Linked DNA regions of Actinokineospora baliensis. The protein of the gene in region 1 interacts with the protein of each later gene in a pairwise test. Links are inferred from orthologs where the notes say so. Each region holds a gene or a part of one and is shown in the gene's direction. Other genes may lie near its edges.

Region 1 (7,714 bases):
CCAGCGTAGGCCGGTTCGCCTACTCGCGGGTACCGCTCCGCGGGTGCACGGGCGAGATCGGTCCGCGAGAATTGTCGGTGCCCCCGTCTAGCATCCCCCACGCCACTCCCGCAGCCATCGCGACGAGGTCGTCCCGCGGGTCGAGCCCGGCAGGCGCCCGGTGTCCCACAGCCGGGTGGTGTCGGACGGATCGACCACGGGTAGCACCCGGCGGTGCGGCGGGGGCCGCGCACCCAGAACCGGCTACACCCACCTGCGCTCGACCCGTGCGCACTTCACCGACCCGAGCGGGCCCACCGCTCAGCACTACCGAAGGGACCTCAGTGGCCGACCGCCTCGTCGTTCGCGGCGCCCGGGAGCACAACCTGCGCGGCGTGGACATCGACCTGCCCCGCGACAGCCTCGTGGTGTTCACCGGGCTCTCCGGCTCCGGGAAGTCCAGCCTCGCCTTCGACACGATCTTCGCCGAGGGGCAGCGCCGCTACGTCGAGTCGCTGTCGGCCTACGCCAGGCAGTTCCTCGGGCAGATGGACAAGCCGGACGTGGACTTCATCGAGGGCCTCTCGCCCGCGGTGTCGATCGACCAGAAGTCCACCAGCCGCAACCCGCGCTCCACGGTGGGCACCATCACCGAGGTCTACGACTACCTGCGCCTGCTCTACGCGCGCGCGGGCAAGCCGCACTGCCCCACCTGCGGTGAGCCGATCAGCAAGCAGACCCCGCAGCAGATCGTCGACCAGGTGCTGGCGATGGAGTCCGGGGTCCGGTTCCAGGTGCTGGCCCCGGTCGTGCGCGGCCGCAAGGGCGAGTACGTCGACCTGTTCGCGAACCTGCAGACCCAGGGCTACTCGCGCGCCCTGGTCGACGGCGCGGTGCACCAGCTGACCGACCCGCCGAAGCTCAAGAAGCAGGAGAAGCACCACATCTCGGTGATCATCGACCGGCTGGCGGTGAAGGCGAGCTCCAAGCAGCGGCTCACCGACTCGGTGGAGACCGCGCTGCGGCTGGCCGACGGCCTGGTCGAGCTGGACTTCGTCGACCTGCCAGAAGGCGACCCGCACCGGGTGCGCGGCTTCTCCGAGCACCTGGCCTGCCCCAACGGCCACCCGCTGGGCGTCGAGGACCTGGAGCCCCGGTCGTTCTCGTTCAACTCGCCCTACGGCGCGTGCCCGGAGTGCACCGGCATCGGCGTGAAGAAGGAGGTCGACCCGGAACTGGTCGTGCCCGACGACGAGCTGTCGTTGGCCGACGGCGCCATCGCGCCCTGGGCTGGCGGGCAGACCGCGGAGTACTTCGTGCGGCTGCTGACCTCGCTGGCCGAGACCATCGGGTTCCGGATGGACACCCCGTGGCGGCGGCTGACCGCCAAGGCGCAGAAGGCGGTGCTGCACGGCGTCAGCGACCAGGTGCACGTCCGCTACAAGAACCGGTACGGCCGCGAGCGCTCCTACTACGCCGCCTACGAGGGCGTGATCCCGTTCCTCGAGCGGCGCCAGGAGCAGACCGACTCCGAGTACATGCGGGAGAAGTACGAGGGCTACATGCGGGAGGTGCCCTGCCCGGCGTGCCGGGGCACCCGGCTCAAGCCGGAGATCCTCGCGGTCACCCTCGCCCACGGCAAGCAGGGCGACAAGTCCATCGCCGAGGTGTCCAACATGTCCATCGGGGAGTGCTCGGCGTTCCTCGACGGGCTCAAGCTGGGCAGGCGCGAGACGATGATCGCCGGTGCCGTGCTCAAGGAGATCCAGGCGCGGCTGCGGTTCCTGCTCGACGTCGGCCTCGACTACCTGTCGCTCGACCGCGCCTCCGGCACGCTCTCCGGCGGCGAGGCGCAGCGCATCCGGCTGGCCACGCAGATCGGGTCCGGCCTCGTGGGCGTGCTGTACGTGCTCGACGAGCCGTCGATCGGCCTGCACCAGCGCGACAACCACCGGCTCATCGAGACGCTGACCCGGCTGCGCGACCTGGGCAACACCCTCATCGTGGTCGAGCACGACGAGGACACCATCCGCGCCTCCGACTGGGTCGTCGACATCGGACCGGGCGCTGGTGAGCACGGCGGCAAGGTCGTGCACAGCGGCACCTTCAAGGAGCTGCTGAAGAACAAGGAGTCGCTCACCGGGGCGTACCTGTCCGGTCGCAGCGAGATCCCGATGCCCGCCCTCCGCCGCGCGATCGACAAGAAGCGGCAGCTGACCGTGGTCGGCGCGCGCGAGCACAACCTGCGCGGCATCGACGTGTCGTTCCCGCTCGGCGCGCTGGTGTCGGTCACCGGCGTGTCCGGGTCGGGCAAGAGCACCCTGGTCAACGACATCCTGGCCACGGTGCTGGCGAACAAGCTCAACGGCGCCAGGCAGGTCCCCGGTCGGCACACCAGGGTCAAGGGCCTGGAGCACGTCGACAAGCTGGTGCAGGTGGACCAGTCGCCGATCGGCCGCACGCCCCGGTCCAACGCGGCCACCTACACCGGCGTGTTCGACCACATGCGCAAGCTGTTCGCCTCGACCACGGAGGCGAAGGTGCGCGGCTACCAGCCGGGCCGGTTCTCCTTCAACGTCAAGGGCGGTCGCTGCGAGGCGTGCGCTGGCGACGGCACCATCAAGATCGAGATGAACTTCCTGCCGGACGTGTACGTGCCGTGCGAGGTGTGCAAGGGCGCCAGGTACAACCGGGAAACCCTGGAGGTGCACTACAAGGGCAAGACCATCGCCGAGATCTTGGACATGCCGATCGAGGAGGCGGCGGCGTTCTTCGAGCCGATCAAGGCCATCCACCGGCACCTGGCCACCCTGGTCGACGTGGGCCTGGGCTACGTGCGGCTCGGCCAGCCCGCCCCGACCCTGTCCGGCGGCGAGGCGCAGCGGGTGAAGCTGGCCAGCGAACTGCAGAAGCGCTCCACCGGCCGCACCGTCTACATCCTCGACGAGCCGACCACCGGCCTGCACTTCGAGGACATCCGCAAGCTGCTCGGCGTGATCAACGGCCTGGTCGACAAGGGCAACACGGTGATCGTCATCGAGCACAACCTGGACGTCATCAAGGGTTCCGACTGGATCGTCGACATGGGCCCGGAGGGCGGCTCCGGCGGCGGAACCGTTGTGGCGGAAGGCACACCGGAGGACGTGGTGAAGGTCGACGGCAGCTACACCGGGGAGTTCCTCGCGCACGTGATGTGAGGATCCCGGCGCCGCCGGTGGCCTGGGTCACCGGCGGCGACTACGCCGGGCATCGGCGCGTACGCCTGCGGTAACCAGCGGAAACGACATCTGGACACGGTGTATCCCGGTCGCGGATGCTGACTCCTACCTCGTAGCCGCGACAGGTCGCGGGTCGCGCGAGGAGGACGTGTGTTGATCGAGCCAACCGAACTCGAGGCCAGGGTCGTGAAGCCGCACCGGGTCACCGCGGCCTCCCGCGCCCTCATCGACGCCGGCCCGGCCCTGCGCGCCTGGGACACCCGCAAGGGCGTCACCGCCCCCGCCGACTTCCGCCTGGTGACCCGGGGCAGGCACCACCTCGGCCCGAGGGGGCCGGTGCGTGCGGGGTGAGAACGCCGGTCCCGCCGCGCCCCCACAGCCCCACCCCGCCGGTCCGGAGGGGACCGACGACACCACCGCGGTGACCCCCGGTCCGGTGATCATCGGACCAGAACCCGCCGGTGGGGTGGTGGCCTCGCCCGCCGTGCGGTCCGATGATCAGATGCAGCCGGACGACGAGGCGCGGTCGGACGAGGCGGCGCCCGCCACCGCGGATGCGGCGGCTGCCGGTGCCGGCTCCGGTGACGAGACCCAGGTGACTCCCGATGCGGTGGTCGCGGGTTCTGCGTCCGCCGGTGATGAGGCGGGCTCGGCTGTTGTGCGGTCCGCCGAGGACTTGGCCGATGAGACCCAGGTGACCCCCGGTTCGGTGATCGTGCCCGTTGCCGCGGCCACCGTGGTCGCGGCAGGCGATGAGGACTTGGCCGACGAGACCCAGGTGGCTGCTGGTTCGGTGGCGGCGGGCCGGGATCTTGGTGGTGGGGTGGTGGGTTCGGCCGGTGCGCGGCCAGGTGGCGGAGTGGTGCTCGCCTCCGGGAAGGCCGCGGCTCCGGCTATGGGCGCTGGCCCTGCCGGTGGGGTCGGCCCGGCCGCTGCGCGGTCAGATGGCGAGGCGGCGCCTGAGATCGAAGAGGCCGCGGCTGTGTCCGGCGGTTCGACGGTCGTGAGACCGGATCCTGTCGGTGGGGTAGCGGGCTCGGCCGTTGTGCGGTCCGGCGAGGCGGCGGCCGCTTCCGGTGTGGGCGCTGTGGTCGCGGGTGCCGACGAGGAGGCCGTCGACGAGACCCAGGTGGTGATCGCGAGCTCTGCGTCCGCCCGTGGGGACTCCGCTGACGCGACTCAGGTTGTGGCGGAGAGTCCTGGGGACCAGACGACCCGGTTGATGGTTGTGCCGAAGGTTGAGCGCGGGGCGGTCGACTCCCGGGACTGGGATCGGCACCTGCGGGACTGCCTGCGCCGCGAGTTCGGCTCACGCGTCGCGGTGTCCGGCGCTCCCTTGGGCACCGGTGTCCGGCTAGCCGTCGTGCGGGGTGAGGATTCGGCGTTCGAGCGGGTGGCGAGGGCCGCGAAGGTGCGGGCGGTGACGGTCGCCGTTGAGGGTGGGGTGATCGAGCTCGGTCCGTTGGCCGTCCCGGGGCAGCCGGGGTGTGCCGCGTGCGCGCGGGCCCGGCGCACCGCGGCCGCTGCCGGGAGGCCGCCTACGGGTGATCCGGACGCGACGGAGGTGGTGCGGGCGGGGAAGATCCCGGCCGCGGCGGTCGGGGTGTTCGAGCGGATGCTGCGGGCCGCGTTCGAGGGCGACAAGGCGCTGGCCGGGTACGTCGTCGAGATCGGGGACGGGGAGCCGTTGTGGCACAAGGTGATCCCGTTGCCGGAGTGCGCTTCGTGCGGTGGCGCGGACGGGATCGCCACCGTCGGGTTGCCCGATGACGAGGACGACCCGGAGGCGTTGCTGGAGGCGCTGGCGGGCTGGGTCGACCCGCTGACCGGTGTCATCCCGTGGATCTCCGTGAGCGAACCGCTGCCCGGCGGCCCGTACGTGGGCACGGCGGCGCCGCCGCACGTGGTGGTGGGGCCCGAGGTCCGCGCGATGCCGATCGGCTGGGGCAAGGGCATGACCCGGCACGGCGCGATCATGTCGGCGGTGGGGGAGGCCATCGAGCGGTACTCGGCGTCGCTGCCGGATCCGGACCGGATCGTCTGGGCGCGCGCCGCCGACCTCGAGGGCGAGGTGCTGGACCCGCGCGAGTTCCCGCTGTACGAGCCCGACCAGTACACCAGCCGCGGCTTCCCGTACGCGCCCTACGACCGGCGCATCGACCACCCGTGGGTGCGCGGCACCTGGCTCGGCACCGACAAACCCGTCTGGGTGCCCGCCGTGTTCAGCTACCTCGCGATGGGACTCCTGCAGGAGCACCTCATCTGCCAGGGCACCTCCAACGGTCTCGCCGCGGGCACCGACGCCGACAGCGCCGCCGTGTGCGCGACGCTCGAGCTGATCGAGCGCGACGCGATGATGTCCGCGTGGCTGACCGGTGCCAAGGGCCGGTACGTCGAACTGGACGACACCCTCGACATCGAGGTCGTCGACGTGATCGAAGCGCTGCGGGAGGCGGGCCCGGCCGTCGAGGTGTACGTGCTGCCGACCTCCGCGTACGGCACCACCGCGGTCGCGCTCGCGATCGGTGACGGCAGGCGGTGGCCCGCGGTCTCCGTCGGTCTCGGCGCCGACCGCTCGCCGCGCGGCGCCATCCGGTCGGCCGTCCTCGAACTCGCCCAGACCGCGCCGCACCTGGCGGGTCTGCTGCGCGAGGGGCACCGGCCGCCCCGGCACGCGGGTGAGGTCCGGGAGATGCTCGACCACGCCGCCTACTACTTCCCGACCAGCCGCATGGAGGCCTTCGACCGGCTCCGCTGCGGCGGCACCTCGCACCTGGCCGACCTGCCGGAGCCCGCGTTCGACACCTCGGTCACCGATCTCGCCGGGCACCTGGGCAGCGCGGGCATCCGGGTCGCGGTGGTCGACGTGACCAGCGCGGACGTGGCCACCAGCCCGCTGCGGGTGGTCCGCGCGGTCAGCCCGGACCTGCAGCCGATCAGCTACGGCCACGGCGTCGACCGGCTGCCGGTGGCCAGGCTGCGCCACCGCGGCGCCCCCATCCGCAGGCTGGTGCACCCGATCTGGTGATCCCGCGTTCACCGTACGGCCAAGGCCGGTGGGCAGGATGACCGCCCATGCGCACCGCCGCCGTCCTCGGCTCCCTGGTCCTGCTCCCACTGCTGGCGCTGCCCGCCGCCGCCGCTGACCTCCCGACGGTCAGGGCCAGCGCGGAGACGCCGCCCAACTTCGACGACGACGAAGGCGGCAACGCCGACGCCGACGACCCCGCCATCTGGGTCGACCGGGCGCGGCCGGAGCGCAGCCGCGTCGTCGGCACGCTGAAGAACGGCGGCCTGGCGGTGTTCGACCTGCACGGCAAGCAGGTCCAGCACATCGCGACCCCGCAGGCGCCGACCCCGGACGCCGAGGCGGGCCGCTTCAACAACGTCGACGTCGTCCAAGGTGCCCGGATCGGCCGCCGCACCCTCGACCTCGCCGTGGTCTCCGACCGCGGCCGCGACCGGATCCGGGTCTACGCGATCCGCGACGGCGCGCTCGCCGACGTCACCACCGCCGCCCCGCCGCGCGCGTTCAGCGCCACCGAGGCCGAGGTCGACGAGCAGCGCACCGCCTACGGCTTGACCGTCGCGCCCGATCCCGAGGGCGGTGCGCCGTGGGTGATCGTCAGCAGGCGGCACGACACGCGCCTCGGCGTGTTCCGCTTGGCCGACGACGGCGCCGGTCGGATCACCTACCGCCGAGTCGACACCCTGGATTTGCCGGCCACCTTCGCGGTCCCGGGTGGCACGTGGACGCCGTGCGCCGAGCCGGGGGAGGGGCCGCAGGTGGAGGGCATGGTCTTCGACCCGACCGACGGCGTGCTCTACGCCGCCCAGGAGGACGTCGGTGTGTGGCGGGTGCCGGTGCGCAACGGGCACTTCGGTTCGGCGACCCTGGTCGACAAGGTCCGCGAGTTCGGCAGGCCCGCCGTGTATGACGAGGCCACCGAGGAGTGCGCCTTCACCGGGCCGCCGTCGTCTGCCGCCGGTCGCTACCTCACCGCCGACGCGGAGGGGCTGACCATCGCCTACGGCAAGAACGGCGCCAAGCAGCTGCTGGCGTCGAGCCAGGGTGACAGCACGTTCGTCGCCTACGACATCAGCCACGGGTACCCGCGCCGCACCGGCGGGTTCGCCGTGTCCGATGGCTCCACTGTGGACGGTGTCCAGCACAGCGACGGCGCGGCCGTTGTCACGACCCCGCTCGGCCGGGACTACCCGCACGGGCTGCTCGTCCTGCACGACGGCGAGAACACGCCCAACGACGACCGGGAGAGCACGAACTTCAAGTTCGTCCGGTGGGAGAAGGTCGCGGGCGTTCTCCGCTAGCCGGTGGCTGTTGGCGCTGTCGTGTACTTGTCCGCGACAGCGCCGATGGCGACCAGAGCCGCGGCGCCGACCAACGCCAGGGTCACCCACCAGGTCGGGTGGTTGTTGTCCAGCAGCACAGTGCCGTCGAGCCAGAGGTCCACCGCCGGTCCGGCGGGCGCCGCGATCACCCCCAGCATCACCACCAG
Region 2 (9,964 bases), 130 kb from region 1 along the record:
CGCCGCGCAGGCCGACGACGACGCCCGGCGCGCGGCCGCTGACATCTGGCTGTCCAACGCGGGAACCCCGGAGGAGACCCGGGCGGTGGTGGACGCGCTGTGGACCGACCGGCTCGCCCCGTACGAGGCCAACATCCGGCTCCGCCGCCCGTTCAGCCGCGGCGCGCCGCGCATCGTCGACTACGACCTGACCTGGCCCGCGCAGGCCGAGCGGCTGCTGGCCCGGCTCCGCCTCGCCGTCGGTGACGCCGCCCTACGCGTCGACCACATCGGCTCCACGTCGGTACCCGGCCTGGCCGCCAAGGACATCCTGGACTTCCAGATCACCGTACCGGTGCTCGACGACTCCCTGGCCGAGGCGCTCTCGAACGCCGGGTTCCCCCGCGCGCACGGCTTCGACAGCGACATCGGGCACCCGCCCGGCTCGCCGGAGACCCCGAAGCACGTGCACGTCGGCGTCGACCCGGGGCGGTGGGCGAACGTGCACGTGCGGGCGGTGGACTCGCCGTTCGCCCGGCTCAGCCTGCTGTTCCCGGCCTGGCTGCGCGCCGACGAGGCCGCGCGCGCCGACTACGAGCGGCTCAAGCGGTCGGTCGCGGGTGAGCACGCGACCATCCCCGCCTACGGCGACGCGAAGGAACGGTGGTTCGACCAGGCGATCCAGCGGGCCGAGCAGTGGGCGGCGGCGACCGGCTGGACGGCCGACTAATACGGGGGCCAGACCTCGAACACGTGCTTGTAGGCCAGCCAGGACGACAGGTCGTGCCGGAACCGGCTGAGCTCCTCGAGGGTCTGGTGCACGGTGCACAGCGCGAGGTCGGCGTCGCCGACGCGCAGCACCCGCCCGGCGACCGCGGCCGCGAACTCCTCCGAGCGCACGATCCGCGCCGTCGTCCCGCCCGGCGCGGCCAGCCCGAGCAGCAGGTCGGTGGTCCGCCAGGTCCGGCCGTCGCGGTGCACGCGGACCGCGGTGAGCACGCTGGGGCTGCCCTTGGCGTGCCGCGAGCGCGGTTTGCTCTGGGTGAGCCGCAGGTTCAGGTGCGGCAGCAGCCAGGTCACCTCGGCGTCGGAGAACGGGTCCTCCGGGGTCGGGCACTCCATGCGCAGGCCCCAGCGCTCGACCTGGCAGGTGCGGAGGGTCCGGGTCATCCCGGAGGAGTAGCTGCGAACCGCGGTGACCGTGTCGACGACGTCGACCAGTTGCGGGGTGATGGCCGTGCCCACGCGGCCAGAGCGTAGTCGGGAACGTGCGTTCTGTGACTACCGGGGTCGATTCGTTATGTCACAGATCGTGTGCGCTCAGCTATCGGTTGGGCGATATTTCGACGCGCGCGGTCCCGGACCGTTGACCCAGCGTCGCCCTGGCCACTATCAGGTCTGCCACGGCCGGGTCTGCGACCGCCAGGGCGCGGGGACGCCGGTGGTGGCCAGCCAGCGGTCCACGTCGTGCCCGGTCTCGGCGACCTCGGCGACCAGGGCGTAGCCGCGGGCCATCGCCCGTTCGGCGGTGGCCAGGTCGACCAGCCCGGCGCGGAACGCCGCCAGCAGTTCGTCGCAGTCCTCCACCCGGGTGTCGCGGCCGGTGCGCACGAGCACGTCGAGGTAGAGGTCGACCGTGCGCCAGACCCGGCCGTCGCGGGTGATGTCCACGACGTCGATGTAGAAGTCGTGCCCGAGGTCCACCCCCGGGCGCGGGCGCCACTTCGACACCCGCAGGCCCGCCTCGGGCAGCAGCAGCGACTCGAAGTGCGCGATCCGGTGGTGACCGTCCACCGGGCGCGACATGTAGAGGCCGTCCGGGGTCTCGCGGTAGACCTCCACCGCACGGGCGAACCCCTTGGGGTCGGTGTTGGTCATCGCCGCCGGGTCGAACAGCTCCACCTTCGGCGGGTGGATCTCGTGGGCGTGTTCGTCCTGACGGGACGGTGGGATGGGCAGATCACCGAGGACCGGTTCGGTTGATGCGCGCATGTCGCCATCGTGCCCAGCGCCCCGGGCAAAGCCCAGACCTTTCGGAGGGTTTTTGCCCCCCGTACGGGTGAATGCGCGCTAGGCTCCCGCCCCGATCGGTCGTGGGAGTTCGTGGAGGTCAGTCAGCGTGTTCGGGATCCTTCGGCCCTGTCGGCACCGGTTGTCGCCGACCTTGCGCACTTCGTGGATGGCCCACCTTTGTGGACTGTGCCTCGCGCTGCGCGACGACCACGGGCACCTCGCGCGGACGGTCACCAACTACGACGGGCTCGTCGTGTCCGCCTTGGTCGAGGCGCAGTCACCCAGCGTGGGCGGGCGCCGCGTAGCGGGGCCGTGCCCGTTGCGCGGGATGCGCCCGGCGCCGGTCGCCGAGGGAGCGGGTGCCCGGCTGGCCGCCGCGGTGTCGCTGGTGCTCGCCTCGGCGAAGGTGCGCGACCACGTCGACGACGGTGACGGCGCGTTCCGCAAGGCCCCGGTCGCCGGGGTCGCCCGCCGGGTCGCCACCCGCTGGGCCAGGCAGGGCGCGGCGACGGGGGAGCGGATCGGGTTCTCCACCGCCGTGCTGCTCGACGCCGTCGGCAGGCAGGGCGAGCTGGAGTCCGGCCTGGCCACCGGGTCCTCGGTGCTGTTGGCGACCGAGCCGACCGAGACGGCGACGGCCGCCGCGTTCGCGCACACCGCGGTACTCACCGGTCGTCCGGACAACGCCGCGCCGCTGGCCGAGGCCGGGCGGATGTTCGGGCGGGTCGCGCACCTGCTCGACGCGGTCGAGGACCGCGACGCCGACGCCGAGACCGGTGCGTGGAACCCGCTGACGGCCACCGGCACGGACCTGGCCGAGGCGCGGCGGCTGTGCGACGACGCCGTGCTCGGGGTCCGGCTGGCTCTACGCGAAGCGGAGTTCGACGACCAGAAGCTGGTGCACGCCCTTCTAGTGCACGAACTCGACGCGGCCGTGCACCGCACCTTCGGCCACCTCGAAGCCAGCCACCAACCCGGGCACGTGCCGTTGACGCCCACCCCGCCCCAACACGGTCACGGCCAAGGCCCGAAGTGGGGTAAGAGGCGGTCTACGGTGCCGGGCTGCGGGGTGGCGCTGGTGCTGTGCTGCACCTGCCAGTACTGCTGCGCCGACCCGTACCACGACCCCTGGACCGGCGAACCCAAGTCGGGTTGGTGCACCGGCTGCGACTGCGGTAGCTGCGACTGTTCGTGCTGCAACTGCTGCGGAGACGGCTGCTGCTGCGACGGGTGCTGCTGCGACTGCAGCTGACCGCCGCCCATCCGGGATTGTCGGTGGGCGGGCGTAGTCTCGTTCTGTGGCTTTCGCGACCGAGAAATCCCAGCAGAACGCACCTGTGCTCGCCCACTCCGAGCACCGGCCAGTCAGCGACATCCCGCGCGCGGGCGGGAAGTTCCGGATGGCCGCGCCCTACCAGCCCGCCGGTGACCAGCCCGCCGCCATCGACGAGCTGGAGCGCCGGATCACCTCGGGCGAGCAGGACGTGGTGCTGCTGGGCGCCACCGGTACCGGCAAGTCGGCCACCACGGCGTGGCTGGTCGAGCGGGTGCAGCGGCCCACGCTGGTGATGGCGCCGAACAAGACGCTGGCCGCGCAGCTGGCCAACGAGCTGCGGGAGTTCTTCCCGGACAACGCGGTCGAGTACTTCGTCAGCTACTACGACTACTACCAGCCCGAGGCCTACATCCCGCAGACCGACACCTACATCGAGAAGGACTCGTCGATCAACGACGACGTCGAGCGGCTGCGGCACTCGGCGACGATGAGCCTGCTCTCGCGCCGCGACGTGATCGTGGTCGCCTCCGTGTCGTGCATCTACGGCCTCGGCACCCCGCAGTCCTACCTGGACCGCTCGATCGGGCTGGCCGTCGGCGGCGCCGTCGAGCGCGACACGTTCCTGCGCGCGCTGGTGGACGTGCAGTACAACCGCAACGACATCGCCTTCGCCAGGGGCACCTTCCGGGTCCGCGGCGACACGGTGGAGATCATCCCGGCGTACGAGGAGCTGGCCATCCGGGTCGAGTTCTTCGGCGACGAGATCGACAAGCTGTACTACCTGCACCCGCTCACCGGCGACATCGTCCGCGAGTGCGACGAGCTGCGGATCTTCCCGGCGACGCACTACGTGGCCGGTCCGGAGCGGATGGAGCGCGCGATCGGCGGCATCGAGTCGGAGCTCGAGGAGCGGCTCGCCGAGCTCGAGCGCCAGGGCAAGCTGCTGGAGGCGCAGCGGCTGCGGATGCGCACCGCCTACGACATCGAGATGATGCGCCAGGTCGGGTTCTGCTCGGGCATCGAGAACTACTCCCGGCACATCGACGGCCGCGCCGCCGGGACCGCGCCCGCCACCCTGATCGACTACTTCCCGGACGACTTCCTGCTGGTCATCGACGAGTCGCACGTGACGGTGCCGCAGATCGGCGGCATGTACGAGGGCGACATGTCCCGCAAGCGCAACCTGGTCGAGCACGGCTTCCGGCTGCCGAGCGCGGTGGACAACCGGCCGCTGACCTGGGAGGAGTTCACCCAGCGGATCGGCCAGACGGTGTACCTGTCCGCCACGCCCGGCCCGTACGAGATGGGCCAGGCGGCAGGCGAGTTCGTCGAGCAGGTCATCCGCCCGACCGGGCTGATCGACCCCGAGGTCGTGGTCAAGCCGACCGAGGGCCAGATCGACGACCTGGTGCACGAGATCCGGGTGCGGGCCGAGCGCGACGAGCGGGTGCTGGTCACCACGCTGACCAAGAAGATGGCCGAGGACCTCACCGACTACCTGCTGGAGCTGGGCATCCGGGTGCGCTACCTGCACTCCGAGGTCGACACCCTGCGCCGCATCGAACTGCTGCGGCAACTGCGCTCCGGTGACTACGACGTGCTCATCGGCATCAACCTGCTGCGCGAGGGCCTCGACCTGCCGGAGGTCTCGCTGGTCGCCATCCTCGACGCGGACAAGGAGGGTTTCCTGCGCAGCGGCACCTCGCTGATCCAGACCATCGGCCGCGCGGCGCGCAACGTCTCCGGCGAGGTCCACATGTACGCCGACAAGATCACCGACTCGATGCGGCACGCCATCGACGAGACCAACCGCAGGCGCGAGAAGCAGGTCGCCTACAACACCGAGCGCGGCATCGACCCGCAGCCGCTGCGCAAGAAGATCGCCGACATCCTCGACCGCGTGTTCACCGAGGCCGAGGAGGCGGACCCGGTGCCGATCGGCGGGTCCGGCCGCAACACCTCCCGGGGCAAGCGGGCCACCGGAGAGGCGGGGTCAACCAAGTCGGCGGGCCTGGTGTCCGACCGCGACGTCAAGTCGATGCCGAGGGCGGAGCTGGCCGACCTGGTCCAGCAGCTCACCGACCAGATGATGAACGCCGCCCGCGACCTGCAGTTCGAGCTGGCCGCCCGGCTGCGCGACGAGATCCACGACCTCAAGCGGGAACTGCGCGGCATGGACGCCGCGGGCATCCGCTGAGGGTCAGCGCGCCCAGTCCGGCGCCCAAGTGTCCCCGGACGGCCGGTACCCGGTGCGGAGGTGGTCGAGCAGGTCGGCCAGCACCGGGTGCGGGTTGTCGGTCCGCCAGACGACCGACAGCGGGTACACCGGGGTGGGGTCGGTGACCGGGACGCGGCGCAGGTCGTAGCTCTCGGGCCAGAGGTAGCGCGAGCCCTCGCCGACGAGCATGGCCAGCCGGGGGGAGTCGGCGATCTCGGCGAGCAGCGCCTCGATGCCGAACATCGGTCCCACGGTGTCGATGGTCAGCCCGAACGCCGCCGCCAGGTCGTCGTAGTAACCCAGCGGCTCGGGGTCGGACATGCCCGGCATCCAGATCGGGTGGTCGGTGAGCTCGGCTGGGGTCACGGTCTCGTTGTCCGCCAACGGGTGCCGGGGTCCGACCAGCAGCTCGTGCCGGTCGTCGATGACCCGTGCGGCGCTCAGTCCTGTTGGGACGGTTGTGGTCCGCAGCGACCGGAAGGTGGCGTCGAGGGTGCCCGCGCTGACCTCCGCGAGCGCGGCGCGGGCGTCGGCGTTGGTCAGCGCCACCACGTCGAGTTCGATGCCGGGGCGTTGTTGGTAGAAGGCGCGCAGCGCGTGCGACGGCGCGATCCTGCGGCTGACCACGTCGACGCGCAGTGCCCGGCGCCCGGGTGTCACGGCGGCGGTGACGCGTTCGGCGGCGCGCAGGAGTTCGCGCGCGTGGGGCAGCAGCGCTTGCCCGTCGACGGTGAGCCGGACACCCCTGGCGATCCGCGCGAACAGCCGCACCCCGAGTTCCCGCTCCAGCGCGGCCACCCGCTTCGACGCCGCCTGCTGCGTGATCTCCAGGTCGTCCGCGGCCGCCTGGAACTGCCCACTCCCGGCGACGGCGACGAAGGTCCGCACGGCATCGAGGTCCACGGCCCGACCGTACCCCCACAACGCCCGGTTGTGGCACGCCGCTCGACCCGTTGTTGGTGCCTGCCCCCGGTCATCGGTTTGGCTGGCCCGCATGACTTCCGCGCTCGGCCGGTCCTTCCGCTGGCTGTGGGCCGCCTACGCCGTGAGCGCGTACGGCACCGGCCTCGCCTTCGGTGCGTTCTCGATCATCGCCATCACGGTGCTCCACGCCACCTCGACCGAGGTGGCCGCGCTGGCGTCGTCCGGCCTCGTGATCGGTGCCCTGCTGGCCGTCCCCCTGGGCCCGTGGATGGAGGGCCGCGCCAAACGACCCGTGATGATCACAATGGACCTCACCCGCTTCGCCGCCCTCCTCACCATCCCCGTGGCTTACGCCCTAGGCGCCCTCACCTTCCCCCACCTGCTGATCGTCGCCACGACCACCGCCACTGCCAAGATCGCCTCCGCCGCAGCCAGCGGCGCGTACCTGCGAACCCTCATCCCCGCCGACCGGCTCCTCCTGGCCACCAGCCGCCTCGAATCCACCACCTGGTCCGCCACCGTGATCGGCCCACCCGTCGGCGCGGCCGCAGTGTCATTCTTGGGCCCAGTGGCCACAACCACCCTGGACGCGGTGAGCTACCTGTTGTCCGCCTTGGGAATCTCCGCGATCCGCACCCCAGAACCACCGCGGCCCAGCAAGGTGTCTCGCCGCTGGTCCGACCTCATCGAAGGCTGGCGCCACATCTTCGCCAACCGCCCCCTGCGCCGCCACTTCACCAACACCCTCGCGGTCAACGCCCTCATCATGGCCGCGGAACCCCAAGTGGCCGTCCTCATGCTCACCCACCTGAACTTCCCCGCCTGGCAGTACACCCTGGCTTTCGCCCTCCCCTGCACAGCAGGCCTACTCGGCTCCCGCCTAGCCCCTCGCCTAGCTTCCCACTACACCCCGGCGATCGTCTTGAACACGACCGGAACCCTGCGCGCCCTATGCCCCCTGGGCCTGGCCTTCACCCAACCCGGCCTCCCCGGCCTGGTCACCGTCCTATTGACCCAGTTCGCCCTGATCATCTCCATCAGCATCCACACCCCCACCCTCGCCGCCTACCGCCTGACCCACACCACCCCCACCCACCACACCCGCCTGCTTACGGCGTGGTCCATCAGCAGCAGCCTCACCATCGCCGCAACCACCCTCCTGTGGGGCTACCTAGCCCACCACACCACCCCCCGAACGGCGATCGCCCTAGCCGGACTCCTACTCCTCGCCACCCCCTTCCTCCTCCCACGCCAACGCACCACCAGCCCCATGAGGGGCCTCGAGGTTTCCGGACAGGAACCCAGTAAGATTGTCCTGTCGGGAAGTTGAGGGAGTGCACGTGGCCCATCGGAGTCCGTACTCGCCGGAGTTTCGTGAGGAAGCAGTTCAGATGGCGTTGCGGTCGAAACGGCCGATCGCCGAGACGGCGCGCGAGTTGAATATGAACTCGGAGACACTGCGTGTATGGGTGCGGAGCTATGAGCGGGAACAAGGCGCGGACTCGGCCGTCGCCGTGTCGGAGCCGTTGGCAACGGACGAACGAGCGCGACTACGAGAGTTGGAACGCCGTAACCGCGAACTCGAGATGGAAGTGTCTTTCCTGAAAAAAGCCGCAGCGTACTTCGCGAAGGATGCCGAGTAGTCAGCAAGTACGAGTTCATCGAAACGATGCGACTTGAACCTGCGAAGTACGCGTATCCAGTCCTGTTCATGTGCCGACTGCTCGACGTTTCCAGGTCCGGCTACTACGAATGGCGCGGCCGGGCGGAATCGGCCACCGCGCGACGGCGAGAGGAGCTGAAAGCGTTTATCCGGGACGCGTTCGAGGCCTCGGACTCGACTTACGGCCACCGGCGGGTCCATGCCCAGTTGCGGCGGGCAGGCGTGTGCGTGGGTGTTGAACTGGTCCGGCACCTCATGCGTGAACTGGGGCTGGTTCCCTGCCAGCCAAGACCCCGGCGGTTCGGGCTGACCACCGCGGCGGCCGCGCCGGTGGGCGACCTGGTCGGCCGTGACTTCACCGCGCCCGCGCCGGGACGCAAGCTGGTCGGCGACATCACCTACGTTCCCACGATGGAAGGCTGGCTTTACCTGGCCACCGTGCTGGATTGCTGCACGAAAGAAGTGATCGGCTACGCGATGGACGACAACTACCAGACACCGCTCATCAGCCGCGCTATCCGCAACGCGGCCCGAAACCGCCCACTCGCCGACGGTGCGATATTCCACAGCGACCGCGGCAGCAATTACATGTCCACCGAGTACCACAACGTCCTCACCAGCCTCCGGTTGAAGCAATCAGCAGGGCGAACCGGAATCTGTTTCGACAACGCGATGGCCGAATCGTTCTTCGGCACACTCAAAAACGAATGCGTCAACCGGACGGCTTACTCCACCCGAGACGAAGCCCGGCAGCACATCACTCGCTACATCGAGTTCTGGTATAATCGCCGACGACTTCACTCAGCGATAGGCTACCGCCCACCGCACGAGGTATACATCGAACACAAGAACCAACAAATCGCCGCTTGAATAGACAGTTAATCCCCTGTCCGGAAACCGCGCGGCTCCTCACCACGCCCTAGACCCTTGGGGCAGAACACTTCCCGAGCCAGCCCGTTCGCTCTCCGAGCCAACCCCGCCACCGCTCCCAGAAGTCGCTGGTGCCACCCCAGCCCACCGGGCCAGCCCCGCCAGCCCCATAACCGCTCCCAGAAGCCGCCGGTGCCACCTCAACCCACCGAGCCAGCCCGCCCAACCCAACCCACCGAGCCAACCCCGCCAGCCCCATAACCGCTCCCAGAAGCCGCCGGTGCCACCTCAACCCACCGAGCCAGCCCACCGAACCCAGCCACCGCTCCCGGAAGCGCCGGTGCCACCTCAACCCACCGAGTCAGCCACCCAAACCCAACCCACCGAGTCAGCCCACCGAACCCAGCCACCGCTCCCGGAAGTCGCTGGTGCCAACTGCTCGATGGGGTGGACCTGTTTTGTGTGGGGGAGCGGCAGTCGTAGCGTTCCTGCGCGGACAGGGCCACGCTTTTCGGCCCCTGCTTTGCGGTCCTGCCACGGCTGTCGTAGGGGCCCCACGCAAAACAGGTCCACCACATCGAGCCCGCACTCAAATCGCGGATCGGCGCGCGATGCCGAAGGCGAGGCGTCCAACGAAGATCACCCGCCACAAGACCCCCCGATACACAGCTTACCGAGACACACCGACAAACCCGAGCAACAGAGAACCCCTGTGCACAACCAAGCCCGTTGTGGACAAGTCAACGGCGAAGCACGAGCATGATCCTCACTCCGCCACCGCAGGCACCAACGCCTCCCCAGCGGGACTCGGAATCACCACTCCCGCGCCATACCGCGCCACAGTCGCCCGCAGCCGGTCTGCGTACTGGTAGATGTCCTCCACCCGCTCCAACGCGAACCTCGTCTCCACCTTGTTCTCGTCGAACACGCCGAGGTACTTCTTCGTCCGGTTGAACCACAACCGGGCGATCGGCTTGCGGTTGTTGTCGTCGAGCAGGACGCCGAAGTAGGTCTTCGTGTC

What was found.
Region 2: the proteins of uvrA (region 1) and uvrB interact in binary tests that used the Escherichia coli proteins (3 or more experiments, as listed by UniProt). The link is inferred for Actinokineospora baliensis from one-to-one orthologs.

What each region holds. Positions count from the first base shown.
Region 1 is NZ_JAFBCK010000001.1:6,219,723-6,227,436, reverse strand. Bases 1-3,376 are described here. They hold uvrA (excinuclease ABC subunit UvrA), read left to right. Parts: upstream 1-323; coding sequence 324-3,176; downstream 3,177-3,376. Other genes in these bases: JOD54_RS27645 (hypothetical protein), read left to right, coding at 3,348-3,376. In the rest of the region: more of JOD54_RS27645, read left to right, coding at 3,377-3,548; JOD54_RS35810 (YcaO-like family protein), read left to right, coding at 3,538-6,225; JOD54_RS27635 (phytase), read left to right, coding at 6,273-7,526; JOD54_RS27630 (hypothetical protein), read right to left, coding at 7,523-7,714. UniProt on the Escherichia coli protein: The UvrABC repair system catalyzes the recognition and processing of DNA lesions. UvrA is an ATPase and a DNA-binding protein. A damage recognition complex composed of 2 UvrA and 2 UvrB subunits scans DNA for abnormalities.
Region 2 is NZ_JAFBCK010000001.1:6,346,655-6,356,618, reverse strand. What follows is about bases 2,885-5,877. They hold uvrB (excinuclease ABC subunit UvrB), read left to right. Parts: upstream 2,885-3,290; coding sequence 3,291-5,465; downstream 5,466-5,877. Other genes in these bases: JOD54_RS28230 (LysR family transcriptional regulator), read right to left, coding at 5,469-5,877; JOD54_RS28240 (DUF5685 family protein), read left to right, coding at 2,885-3,244. Also shown: coaE (dephospho-CoA kinase), read left to right, coding at 1-709; JOD54_RS28250 (ribonuclease FAU-1 family protein), read right to left, coding at 706-1,224; JOD54_RS28245 (ribonuclease FAU-1 family protein), read right to left, coding at 1,372-1,971; more of JOD54_RS28240, read left to right, coding at 2,099-2,884; more of JOD54_RS28230, read right to left, coding at 5,878-6,389; JOD54_RS28225 (MFS transporter), read left to right, coding at 6,481-7,740; JOD54_RS36095 (transposase), read left to right, coding at 7,745-8,053; JOD54_RS28220 (IS3 family transposase), read left to right, coding at 8,080-8,943; JOD54_RS28215 (type I restriction endonuclease), read right to left, coding at 9,710-9,964. UniProt on the Escherichia coli protein: The UvrABC repair system catalyzes the recognition and processing of DNA lesions. A damage recognition complex composed of 2 UvrA and 2 UvrB subunits scans DNA for abnormalities.